Regions from separate parts of the Novosphingobium sp. YAF33 genome, predicted to be linked through region 1. Evidence: riboswitches for the same ligand, from Rfam matches in the RefSeq annotation. Region 1 holds a riboswitch; each other region holds the start of a gene.

Region 1 (4,205 bases):
GCATCTGCTTGAACGTGAGGCTGCCCCCGGAGGCGGCGACATCGGCGGGGTGCATGTCCAGAGGCACGGTCAGTTGCAGGAGCTGCAGGCTGCGATAGGCGGCGATGCGCGGGCGCAGCCACTTGAGATTGGCCACCTCGAAGCTCTGGACGATCACCGGGGCCGTCGAGAGATAATGGCTCGCGGCCACGCGGTCGAGGAAGCGCTGTTCCTGCGGCAGGCCGATCCCGGCGAAATAGGTGGAGTGTTTGATCTCGGGAATGAGGCCGATCTTGCGGCCGCGCGCGGCGGATTCCGCGGCCACGAAGTCCGCGATTTCCTCAAGCGTGAGCAGTTGGAACTGGCCGTCGTAGCTCTTGCTTTCGGGGCGCATGGCGCCGAGCCGTTCGACTGCGCGCAGGGTCTTGATCTCTGCGAGGGTGAAATCCTCGGTGAACCAGCCGGTGACCTTTTCCCCGTCGATCGCCTTGGTCGTGCGGCGCTGGGCGAATTCGGGATGGTCCGCGACATTGGTGGTTTCGGCAATGTTGTTCTCATGCCGGGCGATCAGGGCACCGTCCTTGGTCGAGACGAGATCCGGCTCCACGAAGTCCGCGCCCTGGTCGATGGCCTTGGCATAGGACGCCAAGGTGTGCTCGGGCCGCAGCGCCGAACAGCCGCGGTGGCCGATCACCAGCGGCTTCTTGCGCGCGCCTCCAGTTTGCGCGACCGAATTCTGCGGCGCCGCCAGTGCGGGGCCTTGGCCGAGAAGCGTGGCGGCGCCTGCCCCAGCGCCGGCAAGGAGCATGCCGCGGCGGGACAGGGTGGTTTCGGTCGGGTGGTGGTTCATCGCGGTAATCTCCGGGCTCAAGGCAGGGATCGCGGGCAGCGTACCCCGTGCAGAAGCGCGGCGCTGCGGCCATGATCCCGCCTCCTGGCGGGGCGGCAGGGTGGGTCATTTGCGCGACTAGCCCCGGATCATGACAGCACGGGGTCGGAATATCGCCTTGCGTCAGGGGCTTGCCGCGTTGCCGGAAGGGGGCGGCGATTTGCCGCAGCTTTGCGTGAACTCTTGCCCTCGTTCGGGCGTTCAGGCTGCGAGCGTCAGGGGAGCAACCGGAGGGAGGAGCCCGATCATGGAACATCTCAGTTTTCCTAACGAAAGCGCCGAATACCGCCGCGCGCGCAATGAACTGCTCGATGCCGAAATGGCCCTGCGCCGCCAGACGGAAACGGTTGCGGCGATGCGCCGGGCGCTGCCCCCCGGCGGGACGATCAAGGAGGACTACGTCTTCGAGCGCATCGGGGATCATCAGCGCCCGGAGCAGGTGCGGCTGTCGGAACTGTTCGCGGGGAAGCCCAGCCTGATCCTCTACAGCTACATGTTCGGTCCCGAGCGCGACGAGCCCTGCACCGGCTGCACGCATCTGCTCGACGGGCTGGACGGGGCCGCACGGCATGTCCCGCAGGCTGCGGCGTTCTACGTCGTCGCCCGTTCGCCTTTGGCCCGTCTGGTGGCCTGGGCGCGTGAACGCCGCTGGCCGCATCTCCGGTTCCTATCGGCCGAAGGCAGCAGCTACACACGGGACTATTTCGGCAACACGGCCGGCGTAACCCCCGCCATGCGCCAGGAACGCGGGTACGAGGACGGCAAGGACTGGGACGAGCCGATGATCAACGTCTTCCGCAAGGATGGCGGCGAGGTTCGGCATTTCTGGGGCGGCGAACTGCTCTACGCCCCGGAGGAGCCGGACCAGCACCATCGCTCGCTGGATGCTTTGGACCCGGTCTGGGGCTTGCTGGACCTGCTGCCCGAGGGACGCGGGGATTTCTTCCCGAAGCTGAGCTACCGCTGACCGGGGGGCTCTAACCGCGCTCCCAGCGCGCGTCCCTGTTTGGACGTGGCTCCATGAGACTTGCGGATCGGCATTTCCTGCGTTAGCGCCCCGGTGCCCGCTCGATCCGTCAGGATCGGCGGGCAAGATCGCGCCGGTGCCTCGAACGAGGCTTAATAGGGAACGCGGTGAGAGGGTTCGTCCCTCGAATCCGCGGCTGTCCCTGCAACTGTGAGCGGTGAGCAAGATGCCGTGGCTTCCCCCGGGAAGCCGGCCACTGGATCGCGGGCGCCCGGCGCCACGGTCCGGGAAGGCCGAGCATCGCGCTTTGACCCGCAAGCCAGGAGACCTGCCGGCGCATCGGTCGCTCTTGCCCTGGCCCAGGGATAGGCCAAGGCTCGGTACTCCGCGTGAGCGACGAAGCCGTGCGGCTGGGGCTGCATCGGCGCGCAGGACGGGCGTTCATCGCGCCCGCCCGTCGTTGCGTGCGGACCGACGCCCGTCGGCAAGCCCCGGTCATCGTCGCTGCGCGCGAGAGGATGATGCCGTGCGGCAGGATGAAACGCGCGTCCCGATGACAGGCTTCGCCTTGCGCGGATGGTGCCCGGATGCCTGGCGTCCGATGATGGCCGGAGACGGGCTGATCGTGCGCGTGAAGCCCCGGCTGGCGCGCCTGACCGCGGCCGAGATCGCGGTGCTTGCCGATCTGGCGCGCCGTTTCGGCAGCGGTGCGATAGACATCACCAATCGCGCCAATCTCCAGATCCGCGGTGTCCGCGAGCAGGGCTGGCAGGATTTGCTGCGCGCCCTGGTCGACCGGGGCCTGGTCGATGCCGACGCCGGTCTGGAGGGGCGGCGCAACCTGCTTGTCGCACCCGGCTGGGATCGCGGGGACGATACCGCGCGGATCGCGGAAGAACTCCTGGGCCGTCTGGCCGAGTTGCCCGAATTGCCCGGAAAGATGGGCATCGCGGTCGATGCCGGCCCCGTCGCCACGCTGCTGGACAGCCCTGCGGATTTCCGCATCGAGCGCGCGGAAGCCGGCGGCCTGCTGCTCCGCCTCGACGGGCGCGAGAGCGGGGTTTCCATTCCGCTGGAAGAAGCCGCAGACCGCCTGATCGCGCTGGCCCACTGGTTCGTGGAGACCGGCGGCGCCGCTGCCCGCCGGGCCTCGCGCCACACGGCCGCTCTTCCGCAATGGGCGCGGGGGGATAGCCGTCCCGCCGTCGGAGCCGCTGCGCCGCATGGCTACGGGGTGCCGTTCGGGCGGATCGAGGGGGAGGCACTGGTGCGGCTGATGGCAGCGACCGGCGCTGCGGCGCTTCGCGTTACACCTTGGCGGCAGCTTCTGGCGGAATCCGACGTGCGAGAGCCGGTGGAGGGCTTCATTCTCGATCCCGGCGACCCGCTGCTGCGCGCCGATGCCTGTCCGGGCGCGCCGACATGCCCGCAGGCGACGGTCGAAACGCGCGAACTGGCGCGCCGGTTGGCGCCGCATGTGTCCGGGCGCCTGCACGTTTCCGGCTGCGCCAAAGGCTGCGCGCGCGCACGGCCGAGCGACGTGGTCCTGACCGGGCGCGACGGCGCCTTCGACCTCGCCCTCCGTGGCCGCGCGGGCGACCCGCCGACGCGGGGCGGCCTTTCTCCCGACCATGTCCTTGCCCATTTCGGAGCCTCATGAATGGCGCATATCTACGAAAAGGATGGCGCGGCCATCTATCGCCAGTCGTTTGCGACGATCCGCGCCGAGGCGGACCTCGCGGCTTTTCCCGCTGACGAGGAGCGCATCGCGGTCCGCATGATCCACGCCTCGGGGCTGGTGGAGCTGGCGCGGCACATCCGCTTCTCGCCCGGATTCGCCCGCGCGGCGATGGCGGCGCTGGAGGCGGGTGCGCCGATCCTGTGCGATGCGCGCATGGTGGGCGAAGGGATCACCCGCGCCCGGCTTCCCGCGGACAATGCGGTGATCTGCACGCTCCAGGATCCGCAAGTCCCGCAAATGGCGCAGGCGATGGCGAATACCCGCTCGGCGGCGGCGCTCGAACTCTGGCGGCCGCACCTTGGCGGGGCGGTGGTGGCCATCGGCAATGCGCCCACCGCGCTGTTCCACTTGCTCGACATGCTGGAGGACCCCGATTGCCCGCGCCCGGCAGCGATCATTGGCTGTCCGGTCGGCTTCGTGGGGGCGGCCGAGTCCAAGGCCGCCCTATGGGATACCTGCCCGGTGCCCTGCTGCATCGTCGAAGGAAGGCTGGGCGGCAGCGCGATCACCGTGGCCGCGGTCAACGCCATCGCGAGCAGCGCGGAATGAGCGTGGGAACCGTACACGGCGTCGGACTGGGCCCCGGCGCGCAGGACCTGCTGAGCGTTCGCGCCGACCGATTGGTGCGC
Region 2 (4,205 bases), on a different contig from region 1:
GATGCCGGTTTCGGACAGAGCGGGCGCTGCGCCGCCGATCGCATGGCCGCGGGCGTAGTCCGCCGCGATCCTGGCGAGGTCGGCGCGCCCGGGCGGGGCAAGCTTCCGCCCCATGGCCAGGTCGATGGTTTCTGGCATGGTCCGCATCTGCGCGATGGAGCGGTCGCCGGTGGCCGCGGAAACGATCCGCAGGACCGGGCGGCCGGCCATCATCTCGACGCGCGCGGAGGCGATCGGCAGGTCTGGCGCGAGGCCTGCCTCTTCCCACGCGGTATCGTTCCAGACCGGACCGGGCGGCAGTTGCAGCGGCGCCAGGCCCTGCAACTGCGCTGCCGGCTCCAGCCTCGGATAGTCCACGTAGATCATCACGAAGCCCGACAGGCACCAGAGGGTCATCAGCAGCCCGACGAAGACGCCGAGCCAGCGATGAAGGACGAGGACGGGGCGCGGCAGCAAGCTGCGGGGCAGCAGGCTACCGGGCGCCTTGGAAGGCTGGAGCGCGGTCACGGCGTCAGAAACTCAGGCCGTATTGCATCCGCAGCGTGCGCGGCACGCCCCGGTTGAAATAGAGGAAGCGGCTGTTGCTGCCATCGAGCACGCCCTGGTCGGTCGCGGCCGAAAGGTAGCCGCGCGTGGCATATTCCCGGTCGAGCAGGTTCTCGATATTGACGCCGAAGCGGTTCCGCCGCGCCGCCCCATCGACGTAAAGATAGGCGCCGACATCGAGCAGGGCGTAGTTGCCGTAGTTTTGCCGCCCCGCGCCGGATGCGGTCGACCAGACATCGCCGATCCAGCTGGCGTTGAGGCTCGCGCCGAAGGGCTGGTCTTCGGGCGCATAGGACAAGGCGGCCTTGGCATATTGCTTGGGGTTGCGGTCCAGCTGCGTCGATGCGCCCTTTTCGCGCACGCGGGCATATGTGTAGCTGGCCGAGATGCCCCAGCCGCCCGGCCAGCGCGCGTCGAGTTCCAGCTCCGCGCCTTGCGAGCGGACCTTGCCGTCGAGGTTGGCGTAAGTGCCGCCGGGGAAGGCGGGATCGTCGTAGACGCTGTCGATCATGTCCGTGATGCGGCGGTCGAAATAGGTCGCCTTCCAGCCCAGCGAGGCCGCGCCCAGCGGCAGGATGCCGCCTGCCGAGAGGTTGAGCGAAAGGCTCTGCTCCGCCTTGAGGTTCGGATTGCCCACCTCGCAGCAAGGGTCGTTGCCGTAGAGCTGCGAGGCGTCGGGCAGCACGAAGGCGGTGCCGCCATTGGCTTCCAGATAGAGCGCCTCGGCAAAGTCGTAGCGGCCCGAGACGTTCCAGATCGTCTTGCGCGCGCCGTCCGTGCGATTGTAGCGCAGGCCCGCCGCCAGGCGGCCCTTCGACGAGATCTCGTCGGTGGTGCGAAGCTGCAGGATCCCGGCGTGGACCTGCTCGCTGGTCGGCGCGATCAGCAGCACGTCGTCCCGGCCGCTGAAGTTCTGGAAGTCGTAGCCCAGCAGGTATTCCAGGCCGGGGTGCAGATGCAGCTTCATCACCGCGCTGCCGCCCCAGTCGCGGTAGCCCCAGAAGGTGCCGGCTGGATAGATCACCTGGGGCTGATGGCCGGGCAGCGAATTGCGGATCTGGATGTAGGCGGTCTTCCAGTCGTGGAAATAGCCTTTCAGGAAGAACTGCACACTGTCGCTGCCGGTGTAGTCGAGCCGCAGGCTGGCCACTTCCTCGTTCCGGTCGTTGCGGCTCTCGCGAATGCGGGTGGGGGATAGGTTGTCGAGCTTCGCCTCGGTATGCTGGTACTGCGCGTTGAGCGCGAGATCCGGCGCCAGCGCGTACTGGTACTTGAGCCCGGCCGACCACAAGTCGTAGCCGAGGTGCCGGTCGGTGAGGCTGGGCTGATAGGCGCTGTAGGGCAGGTAGCCTTCCGAGCGATTGTGCGAGGCATAGGCCACGAAGCGGTGGTCGCCCAGGGCGCCGCGCGCATAGCCGTCCAGGGTCGTGCCGCCCCAGCTGTCGACCGAGGCATTGACCTGGCCGCCCGGATCGTCGGAAAAGCTGCGCGTCACCACGTTGATCACTCCGGCCGAGGCCTGGGTGCCGTAGAACACGCTCTCTCCGCCGCGCAGGACCTCGATCCGCTCGATCATGCTGGCGGGCAGCGTGTCGTTGGGCGAGGTGCTGCCATACAGGCGGTTGTTGAGGCGGATGCCGTCCATCGTCCAGAGCACGTCCTGCGTGCGCGAACCCTGCAGCGAGACGTCTACGTAAGTGAACGGGCCATTGCGGCCGCGCACGTAGAGGCCGGGTACTTGGTCCAGCGCCTTGGTCACATCCACCGCGCCGCTGTTGCGGATCTGCCGTTCATCGACGGTGACGACGTCGTTGCCGTAGCGGGAGAGTTCCTGCGGCAGCGTCTCTTCCAGGCTCTGCCCGGTGACGACGATCGAAGGGCCATCCGCCTCTGCGGCATCGGCCTCCAGGCCCCCGAACTTCCGGCCCTCGACCTTCCCGCCATCCGCGGCCCGGGCCTGCGCGGCGCAGGCGAGAGTCAGCGCCGCGGCAAGCGCCGCGTGCGAAACGGTTGCGATCTTCATTTCATTCCCCTGCCGGGCGCCAAGCGAGCTTTTGGCAAGGGTCTGCCGCTCGCGAACCCAGGCCCGCGAACGACCGGCGCACTGACCGGCCGGGCGCCCGGATTCGGGACGACCGCTCAGCGCACCGTGCGGCCCTTGCCGCTGGTTCGTCGCTCAGACGGAAAAATCACCGTGCCCCGGCCATCCCCTGGACCAAAGCAAGAGCGACCGTACGCTGGCAGGTCTCCTGGCTCACGGGTCATCGCTCGATGCACGGCCTTCCCAGGCCTCGCAGGATTTAGCGTCCGGCCCAGTGGCTGCGGCAGGGGGCATTGCCCCGCCGCGTGATGTGCATCGCGCTCACCGCTTACAGTTGCAGGGACAGCCTCGGATTCAAGAGGAAGCCTCTCTCACCGTGTTCCCTATTAAGCCTCTTTCGAGGCACCAGCGCGATCATTGCCCGCCCTCCTTGCGGAAATGGCGGACGCGATGAGCTAGCCGGGGCGTGCGCCCTGTGCAAGCGGGATGTATTCGCGTGGGCGAAGCCGGCCAGAGCGCGCCCGTTCCGGTTCACGTCCGTTCCGAGCGGAGCTGTCGCGGCGGAGGAAACTCAGTCGTTCTTGTCGGGACGGCCGGAGCCGACGTCGTCGCGCGGCTTGCCCTTGGCGGTGCGCTGGGACTGCGCATTGGCGCCCGACAGCACCGGGCCGCAGGCGGCGGACTTGGCATCGCCCACGTCCACGAAGGCGAGTAGCCCCGCCACCGGCGTCGCCGCCACGGCCAGTCCAAGGCCCACCCCGGCGCGGCCGAGCAATTGCGGGCTGATGACCTGAAGGGAGGGCTTGGCGAAGCGGCCGCCGATGCCGACGGGTGACTGCCCGGAAAACAGGCTGAACTTCTTGCCGTCCGCGCGGAAGCCCATGTCGAGCGCCTCGGTATCGAAGCTGAAGCCGCCGCGCCCGGTGATGACATTCTTCGACGTGTCGATCAGGATCGGGTCGGCCGCCGCCGTGCCGCCTCGGACCGTGAAGGCCACCAGGCCGCAGTTGAGCTGGACGGGCTTCTTCAGCTTGCCCTCGAACATCTTGGAGGCGAATGTGCCGAGGTCCAGCTCGGCCAGCTGCACGTTGCGCGTCCAGAAAGTGCCGCGGGGCATGATGAAGGCGATCCGGCCCGATGCCGAAGCGAGCGAATCGTGGATCGTGTCGCCGCGGCCTTCCAGCTTGATGCGGCCGCCGATCGTGCCGGTCGTGCCTGATTCCACCACGCCGTAGCCGGCCAGCAGACGGCCCATCGGCGTGGACTTGAGGCGAATGTCGTAGCTTACGGCCGAGGGGCGCTGACGCGTGTCGAACACCAGGTCCGAGGCGACATCGCCGCGCGCCATCGAGAATGTCAGCGGCGACAGGGCCAGTCGTCCCCGGTCGAGCGAGAGCTTCAGGGCGATGTTCTGCACCGGCACATTGCGTGAGCGGACCACGCCGACCTTCCAGTCCAGCCCGGCGTCGAAGCGCTGCATCGTCTCCACGGGCAGGGCGGCGTCCGGCAGGACGCGCTGGGCGCCCGCGCCGGTGGCGGCGGCCGCGGCCACGGCGCCTTTCGATGCCACGATGTCCGGGTTGTAGCCGATGAACGGCGCGGCATCGACGATGTCCAG
Region 3 (4,205 bases), on a different contig from region 1:
CCGCCCGCTCGGTTCCCGCGAGATAGAGCCCTGCATCGGCCACCGGCACGGGATCGTCGGGTTCGCCCGCATCAAAGCCGATTGCCTGCGCGGCGGTGCGCAGGAAAGAGAGGGCATTGGCGGTGCCGCCCTGCCGCAGATAGTCGCGCAATTTCTCACGCGTTTCGGCGGGCAGGGTGGACGCGCGGTCGAGCGCCGGATCGGCTTCTCGCCCGTCGGCGATGGCGGCGAAGGCAATGCCGTTTTCGCGGGCGACGCGGGCGATCTCGTCGATGCCGTAGTCCCAGTAGCTCTTGCCGCCGAGCAGGATCACGCAGACGAATTTGGCGTGCGCGATCACCTTCTCGACATAGAGGTCGATCGAATAGGGGTGGCGCAGTTGCAGCAGGTTGGCGAGGCGTACGCTGGGAGCATCGGAGGGCAACCGCGCCGCCGCGCTCGCAAAGCAGGCCAGCTCACTGTCCGCCACAGTGAGGATCACCATGTCGCCGGGAGACTGGTCGAGGTCGATCGCCTCCTCGCCGTTGGAGATCGTCCCCGGCGTGGCGGACAGCAGGTGCATCAGGCGTTCCCCCCGACACCGCGACAGAACTCTTCCTCGTCATTGCGAGCAAAGCGAAGCAATCCAGGGCGGCTCTGCATGGCTCTGGATTGCTTCACCCGCTTTGCGGGTTCGCAATGACGAAGTGGGGAGGGGAGCCTATGCTTCACGCTGCCACGGCGCCGAGAACGTCTGCCAGCCCGGCCTCGATGGCCGCGCGGTTCAGTCCCTTCTGGCCGATGACGACAAGCTGGGTGCGGCGCGCTTCCTGCGGCAGCCAGGCGCGGTCGTAGAAGTGCTGGATGCGCGGCCCCACGGCCTGCACGACAAGGCGGCTCGGCTTGCCGCCGACCACGACCATGCCCTTCACGCGCAGCACGTCATGCTCCGCGATCAGGTCCTTCAGGCGCGCGAGCAGGGCGTCGAGATCGGCGACATCGCCGCCCGAGACGACGAAGCTGTCGAAGTCGTCATGGTCGTGATCCTCGTCCAGCCCGTCGATGTGCGAGGGGCGGGAATCGAGGTCGTCCTCGGCAGCAGCGGTGATGCCCAGCAGCGCGGCGATATCGACCGCGCCGTGGTCCGCGCGTACGATCTTCACGCCGGGGCGCGTTTCGGCCAAGACCAGCGTTTCGACATGGGCGAGGGCATCGGCATCGACGAGGTCGGTCTTGTTGAGCACGACCATGTCCGCGCAGCCGAGCTGTTCCTCGAACAGTTCCTCCAGCGGGCTTTCATGGTCCAGCATCGGATCGGCGGCGCGGGCTGCGGCAAGCGCGGCCTCGTCCGTGGCGAAGCGGCCGGCGGCCACGGCATCGGCGTCGATCAGCGCGACCACGCCGTCAACCGTCGCGCGGGTGCGGATATCCGGCCACTGGAACGCCTTCACCAGTGGCTTTGGCAGGGCAAGGCCGCTGGTTTCGATAATGATGTGGTCGGGCTTGTTCTCGCGGTCGAGCAGCTTCTGCATGGTCGGCAGGAAATCGTCGGCGACGGTGCAGCAGATGCAGCCGTTGGCCAGTTCGACGATGTCGTCTTCCGGGCAGGCCTCGTCATTGCAGCCCTTCACCAGTTCGCTGTCGACGCCGACGTCGCCGAACTCGTTGATGATGAGCGCGAGGCGGCGACCCTTGGCGTTCTGGAGCAGGTGGCGGATCAGCGTGGTCTTGCCGGCGCCGAGGAAGCCGGTGATGACGGTGGTGGGAACTTTGCTCATATCTCGTCTCCCGCGCGCCAGCGACCTGAAACGGCGGGGCGTCCCGTCGCGGGCGCGACGATGGCGGCACGCCGCGACGGACCGGCGCACGGGCGCCCGACGCGATATGCCGCTGCGGCCCCGGCCGCATGCATCACGTCGCTCAGACGGAAGAGTTACCGTGCCTTGGCCATTCCCTGGACCCGGGCAAGAGCGACATCGACGCCGGCAGGTTTCCTGGCTCGCGGGTCATCACGCGATGCACGGCCTTCCCAGGCCTCGCATGACTTAGCGTCCGGCCCAGTGGCTGCGGTGGGGGGCTTGCCCCGCCGCGAATGTGCATCGCGCTCGCCGCTTACAGTTGCAGGGACAGCCGCGGATCGGGACGGCGAACCGTCCTTACCGCGTTCCCGTATTAAGCCCCTTGCGGGGCACCGGCGCGATCTTCGTCCGGTCGCCAGAAGGCATCCCGAACCCGGAGGCGATTAGCCGGGGACGCCCCGCACCGCAAGACCCAGAGACTGCAATCGCCAACTCCGGTTGAAGGAAAGAACGGTGCAGGAGAGCGGCGCCACATCGATGGCGAGCGCTGCGCGCAGCGGCAGTTCCAGCGCATGGGAGATGGCGGCGCGGATCGTCATCGGGTGCGTGATGGCGCAGGTCGGCGCGTCGGAGCCGGCAACGCGGTCCATCCATGCACCGATCCGCGTGCGAACCTGATCCAGTGTTTCACCCGCGGGCGCGCCTTGCGCGGGTTCGGCCAGCCACCGGCCGAGCTGTCCGGGATCGCTTGCCTCGATCTGCGCGAAGGACAAGCCTTGCCACTCGCCATGATCGATATCGGCAAGCGCCGGTTCGGTTCTGGCCGTGAGCCCCATCGCCGAGGCGGTCTCGGCAGCGGCGCGGGCGGGGCTGGCCTGCACCGCGGCGTGGTAGCGTTGGGGCAACCTGGCCAGGGCGGCATCGCGTCGCCCTGCCGCATCCAGCGGTTCCGCCGGCTCGGGAAACCGGCCTTCGCGGCTCGACGCCGTGGCGGCGATGCAGATCAGCAGGAGGGTTGTCGCCAAGGGTAAATTCCGTGGGGTCGTTGACGCCGCGGCCCGCGCGGTCCTAAGGAAGCGGCGTCGAGTATCGAAGAAGCCGGTGAGAATCCGGCGCGGTCGCGCCACTGTAATCGCACGGGAACCGTCCCGTCGAGAGCCAGACCTTCCTTCTTGGCAACAGGTTTTCCGGGGACGCGCAATCCCGCCAAGGAGCATGACAATGGCTGTTTCCACCGCAGTTTTCGACGACGCTTTCATTCCCGTGCCGGGCGGTAACGCCATTCCCCTGGAAGACATCGCGCCCTGGGCCGTGCTCGGCACGCTGCTGGCCGTCATCTTCATCTATTTCGTCAGCACCGAGCAGGGCGCCTTCTCCCTGTTCCAGGGCATGTACGTCCACGAGTTCGTCCACGACGGGCGTCACCTCCTCGGCTTCCCCTGCCACTGAGGCGCTGCACATGACCAGGGACTTGCTCTGGCGCGGGATGCTTGCCGGCATTCTGGGCGCGCTTCTCGCCACGCTTTTCGCGCGGGGCTTTGCCGAACCGCAGATCGATCTGGCGATCGGTTACGAGGAAAGCCACTCCGCGCATGATGCCCCGTCCGGCCACGCCGGGATGGCCATGCCCCACACCGGCACGCCGGCCGAGCCGCAGGAAGAGGAACTCGTCAGCCGCGATACGCAGAAAGGTGCGGGACTGGTGACCGCACTCGTGCTGTACGGCGCTGCGGTGGGCGGGATCTTCTCGCTCGTCTTCGCTTACGGCTACGGCCGCATGGTAAATCTGGGCCCGCGCAGCTTCGCACTCATGCTGGCCGCGCTGACATTCGCGCTGGTGGTGGTGGTACCGGCGATCAAATATCCCCAGACCCCGCCAGCCGTGGGCAAGCACGAAACCGTGGCCCTGCGCACTGCTGCCTATTTCGGCATGATCGCGCTGTCGCTCGGCGCCGCCGTCGTGGCAGCGCGTATCAGGAGCGCCCTTGCACGACCGGGACGCGGTTTCGATGCCACGCTGCTCGGTCTTGTGATCTATCTGGGCCTGGTGGGCCTCGGGCAGTTTCTGCTGCCTGCCGTTAACGAGGTTCCCACGGACTTCCCGGCCGTGCTTCTGTGGAACTTCCGCGTGGCCTCCATCGGCACGCAGCTGGTGCTATGGGCGACGATTGGCCTCGCTTTCGGACTTTGGGCCGAGCGCGTGCTGCAGAAGGCAAAGTCCTGATCGTTCAATCGGTTGGAGTGCAGAGCTGCCTGGTTCAGGAACTCTGCACTTTGGCCACGAGACGGAGCGGCGCACGGCTCATCTCGTTGCCCGCCTGCGTGGCTTTCTGGAGCACTCTCAAGAAGACATCGCGCTCTTCCCGCGACAGGTGGACGACGAGATCGTCCTGAACCTTGTCGACCCAGGGCTCCGCGATATCGAGC
Region 4 (4,205 bases), on a different contig from region 1:
GTCTCTCCCGGTATTATAGGATGAAGCCGCTAAGTCTTGGTGTGGGGCTATGGTTGCTGAAACCTTGCAGTCGTTCCTGTGCGAATTGATGAATGCGCCGGATCGCTAAAGGCGCCAACTTGCCGTCAGCGGGCCTGCTCCTGACGCGGCTGGGCGATCCACTTGCCCGAATTGGCATATTCCGGCCGCACGCCCTGGGTCTCGGGCAAGTTGCTGGCCTTGTAGAGCGACTCGCCCCCGCGATCCCGCACGTCGCTGGCATAGACGGGCGCGCGCTCCGCACCCGTGGAAGGGGCGGCGGAGGGCATGGCGGGCGAAGGCGCAGCGGCCTGCCCGGGGCGGAGCGCCTCGGCGGTGCCGAAGCTGCGCTGCACGGCCAGCGGGTCCAGCGCGGCGGTGGCAAGGGCCGAGGCGGCGGACTCGTCGCGGCGATGCGGGGCGGCCAGCGGCTCGCCGCCGAAATAGGCGAAGCGGAACGCGGCAGGGCGGCCCGCGGCGCCGTTGAAGGCATAGAAGCGATGGGCGCCGATGGTGGTCAGATAGTGCAGGCTCGGGGCCCAGTAGGGATTGACCTGGATCGTGTGATAATGCGTCGCCAGACCGATCGGCGTATAGACTTCGCCGGACAGCGCGGCGCGGGCTACGGATTCGGCACGCTGCCAGAAGAAGCGCTGCGGCGCGCGGGCCAGCGATCCGTCGCAGGCGAAGGAGAACTGGCAGCCGGTCGGCCGCTCCGAACCCTGGTAGACGACGCCGCAGACGGTCTTGGGATAGGCCGGATGGGCCACGCGGTTGAGCACGACCTGGGCCACGGCGCGCTGGCCGCCGTCGGGCTCGCTGGCGGCTTCGTAATAGATCGCCGCCGTCAGGCACTGGAGCGCGCGGCTGCGGTCCACCCCGGAATTGTCGATCCGCAGGGCGCGGGCGACCGGGCCGGGGCCGCCGGTTCCGTCATCCGCGTCGGAATGGATGCCTTCGCCTATCTTGAGCACGGGCTGTTCGGCTTCGAGATAGTAATAGGCAGAGCCGGGGAAGCTGGCGCCGGCCTGCTCGAACGGCATGGGCAGAACGGGCGCGCCGCCGGTTTCCGTCCCGGAGGCGGTGAGGCGGTCCCAGGCTTCGGCCGGGGCGAAGGAAGGCGCGGCGAAGGCAGGCAGGGCCACGGCGACGAGCGCGGCCGAGCCGAGCGTCCAGCGCCGCCGCCTGCGTTGCAGCCGCTTGCGTCCGCCGCGCACGAAATGACCCTGGAAATCGCGCGGGCGCGGCTCCCAGGTTTCGGTGCAGGCAGGAAGGGCGGCAGCGGTCACTCGGGTCCTTTCGGCGCATTGTCGGCCAGCGCGGATTTCGCGTTCCACCGGGTCATCGCGTATCTTGCGCCTAACCTGCTTTGCCGGGCGCGGCATCCCTGGAAATCGGCGCGTCCCGAAGCGGTACAGCGGGCAGCGATAGGCTGAATCGCTTAAGAGTTTGTTTGCGATCGTCCCCGGCGATACCGCCGCGCCGCCCTTTGCGCCGCTTGCCAATCCCCCCACTGCCCAGTATCGGCACTCGCGACGTCATGGGTGGCCCGGAGCCGGGCCCCGGGTTTCGTGAAAAGGGAACCCTGGTGGGAATTTCGGCGCAAGTCCGAAGCTGCCCCCGCAACTGTAACCGGGGAGCGCCCCTGCCACGCTATGCCACTGGGTCACACCGGGAAGGCGGCAGGCGGCGCGAAGATCCGGGAGCCAGGAGACCTGCCTTTGACGGTCGTTCCGCAGCCGGGCGGGGTGTCCCGGCATGCAGCGAGCACGCGCATGAGGAAAAGCGCGCGTCTCCGCCATGGACGGCAAAGTCGTTCAGGTTGGAGGAATACGCGTGAAGTACCTGTTTCTGCTGGGGACGGCTCTTGCCGTCTCGACCCCCGCTTTCGCGGATGAAGCCGCAATCGATAGTATCGTCGTCACCGCGACGCGCACCGAAACCCCCACCAGCGAGATCGGCCAGTCCGTCTCGGTCATCACCCGCGAGGATATCGAGCGCACCCAGGCGGTCACCGCGACCGACATCCTGGCCCGCCTGCCGGGTGTGACTTTTGCCCAGTCGGGCGGTTTCGGCCAGCCGGCCAGCGTGTTCATCCGCGGCGCCGAGAACGCGCAGAGCCTCGTGCTGATCGACGGCGTGCGCATCAACGATCCCGGCGACGTGGGCGGCGGCTTCGACTTCGGCAGCCTGACCGTCGGCCAGTTCGACCGCATCGAAGTGGTGCGCGGATCGTCCGGCGTGCTCTGGGGCAGCCGCGCGATCGGCGGCGTCATCAACCTCATCACCGCGCGCCCGACCGAGCAGTGGACCGCGCGCGGCCAGGCCGAATACGGCTGGCGCGACCAGAAGCAGCTCGGCGCCTCGGCGGCGGGCAAGGTCGGGCCGGTGGGCCTGACCCTGGGCGGCAACTGGCTCAAGGGCGACGGCTACTCCGCTTTCGACGAGCGCCTCGGCGGCCAAGAGAAGGACGGCTTCGAGAGCAAGAGCGCCAACGCCCGCGCCGAAGTGGAGCTGGTGAGCGGTCTTACCGCCGATGCCGGGACGTACTGGATCAAGGCCAATTACGATTACGACAACACCGGCGCCGATGCCCTGAACGTGGGCATGAAGCGCGATACCGTGGGCTATGCCAACTTGCGCTACAAGGGGCTGGACGGCCGCCTCAGCGCGCGCCTGGGCTATGGCCTCACCGATACGCGCCGCATCTCGGACGATGCCGTCTTCGGTCCCTACACCACCAATGGCCGCGCCGACCGTTTCGAGGGTCAGGTCTCCTACACCCCCATCGACATGGCCAGCATCCTCGTCGGCGCCGAGACGGAGAAGCAGAAGTTCTCCGACAATTACGGTTCGAAGGATTCGACCTCGATCGACAGCTACTTCGGCATGCTGACCCTGCGCCCCGTCACCGGGCTGACGCTGAACGGCGGCCTGCGCTATGACGACAATTCGGACTTCGGCCACAAGACCACCTTCTCGGCCAACGGTGCCTGGGTGATCGGCGGCAGCGAGGAAGCGCCGATCCTGCGCGCCAGCTACGGAGAGGGCTTCAAGGCGCCGTCGCTCTACCAGCTCTATTCCAATTCCGGCTTCCGCGCGCTCGATCCCGAGACGTCGAAGTCGTGGGATGTCGGCGTGGAGCAGCCCTTTGCGGAAGGCCACGGCACGTTCTCGGTCACTTACTTCGACCGCAAGACGAAGAACCTGATCGATTACGACCTGACCGCCTTCAACTACTACAACGTCGGCCGCGCGCGGGCGAAGGGCGTGGAACTGGGCATGCAGGTGAGCGACTGGGAAGGCTTCGACATGAGCCTTTCGGCCACTTACCTCGACGCTACGAACGAGGTGACCGGCACGCGCCTCGCTCGCCGTCCCAAGACGAACCTCTATGCCAGCCTGGACAAGCACTGGTCGGACGGCTTCCGCCTCGGTGCGGACTTGCGCGTGGGCGGCGGTCGCTATGACGACATCGCCAATACCTACTACCTCGGCGGCAATGTCGTCGTCGGCCTGCGCGGCGCCTTCGACGTGACGCAGAACATCCAGGTCTACGGCCGTGTCGAAAACCTGTTCGACGAGCACTACGAAGTGGTGCGGACATATGGCACCCCGGGCCGCGCGGCTTATGCCGGGGTGCGGGTGAAGATGTGATCCTGTCGTCTGCCCTGACGACATCGGTTGGACGGGGCAGGCGCAAGGCCCGCCGGTTCCTTGTCGTGCTGGCTCTGGCCGGCTCGGCGGCGCTGGCGGGCTGCGGGGGCGGTGACACCACCGAGGCCGCCCCCGCGGTACCGGGCCACGGCGAGAGCGGGGCGGAGCGCCCCACCATCGTCTCGCTCAACCCCTGCACGGACGCCATCCTGGCCGAAGTGATGGATCCGGGGCAGTTGCTGGCGATCTCCAGCTATAGCCAGGATCCCGAGAGCAGCTCGATGCCGATCGCCCGCGCGCGCCGGTACCGGGCGATCTCGGGGACGGTGGAGGAAGTGGCGACGATCCATCCCAGGGTGGTCGTGGCCAGCGCGTTCCTCGACCCTGCGAGCGAGGCGGCATTCCGGCGCCTCGGCTACCGGCTGGTGAAGATGCCGATCGCGTCGGACCTGGGAGCCGCGCGCGAACAGGTCCGCACGCTGGCACGGCTGGCGGGTCATGCCGCGCTGGGCGAAAGGCTGGTGGCCCGC

What was found. Region 1 has a riboswitch for cobalamin ahead of AB4Z00_RS04455 (cobalamin biosynthesis protein CobG). Riboswitches for the same ligand answer to the same signal wherever they lie in the genome.
Region 2: it holds a riboswitch for cobalamin, as region 1 does, so the genes downstream of both, AB4Z00_RS24995 (TonB-dependent receptor plug domain-containing protein) here and AB4Z00_RS04455 (cobalamin biosynthesis protein CobG) in region 1, are expected to answer to the same signal.
Region 3: it holds a riboswitch for cobalamin, as region 1 does, so the genes downstream of both, cobW (cobalamin biosynthesis protein CobW) here and AB4Z00_RS04455 (cobalamin biosynthesis protein CobG) in region 1, are expected to answer to the same signal.
Region 4: it holds a riboswitch for cobalamin, as region 1 does, so the genes downstream of both, AB4Z00_RS00975 (TonB-dependent receptor domain-containing protein) here and AB4Z00_RS04455 (cobalamin biosynthesis protein CobG) in region 1, are expected to answer to the same signal.

What each region holds. Positions count from the first base shown of each region.
Region 1 covers NZ_JBFRCW010000002.1:6,915-11,119, reverse strand. Annotated here, with positions in the region: gene AB4Z00_RS04465 (glycerophosphodiester phosphodiesterase family protein) at 1-829, opposite strand, end outside; gene AB4Z00_RS04460 (DUF899 family protein) at 1,116-1,835, shown strand; cobalamin riboswitch at 1,958-2,185, shown strand; gene AB4Z00_RS04455 (cobalamin biosynthesis protein CobG) at 2,362-3,495, shown strand; gene AB4Z00_RS04450 (precorrin-8X methylmutase) at 3,496-4,125, shown strand; gene cobI (precorrin-2 C(20)-methyltransferase) at 4,122-4,205, shown strand, end outside.
Region 2 covers NZ_JBFRCW010000022.1:23,019-27,223, reverse strand. Annotated here, with positions in the region: gene AB4Z00_RS25000 (PepSY domain-containing protein) at 1-507, opposite strand, end outside; gene AB4Z00_RS24995 (TonB-dependent receptor plug domain-containing protein) at 512-2,569, opposite strand; cobalamin riboswitch at 2,769-3,010, opposite strand; gene AB4Z00_RS24990 (AsmA family protein) at 3,159-4,205, opposite strand, start outside.
Region 3 covers NZ_JBFRCW010000004.1:356,942-361,146, reverse strand. Annotated here, with positions in the region: gene cobN (cobaltochelatase subunit CobN) at 1-562, opposite strand, end outside; gene cobW (cobalamin biosynthesis protein CobW) at 708-1,757, opposite strand; cobalamin riboswitch at 1,947-2,189, opposite strand; gene AB4Z00_RS10920 (histidine phosphatase family protein) at 2,222-2,803, opposite strand; gene AB4Z00_RS10915 (CbtB domain-containing protein) at 3,000-3,227, shown strand; gene AB4Z00_RS10910 (CbtA family protein) at 3,238-4,002, shown strand; gene AB4Z00_RS10905 (MarR family winged helix-turn-helix transcriptional regulator) at 4,037-4,205, opposite strand, start outside.
Region 4 covers NZ_JBFRCW010000001.1:207,308-211,512, reverse strand. Annotated here, with positions in the region: gene AB4Z00_RS00980 (cell wall hydrolase) at 126-1,307, opposite strand; cobalamin riboswitch at 1,544-1,755, shown strand; gene AB4Z00_RS00975 (TonB-dependent receptor domain-containing protein) at 1,855-3,675, shown strand; gene AB4Z00_RS00970 (ABC transporter substrate-binding protein) at 3,672-4,205, shown strand, end outside.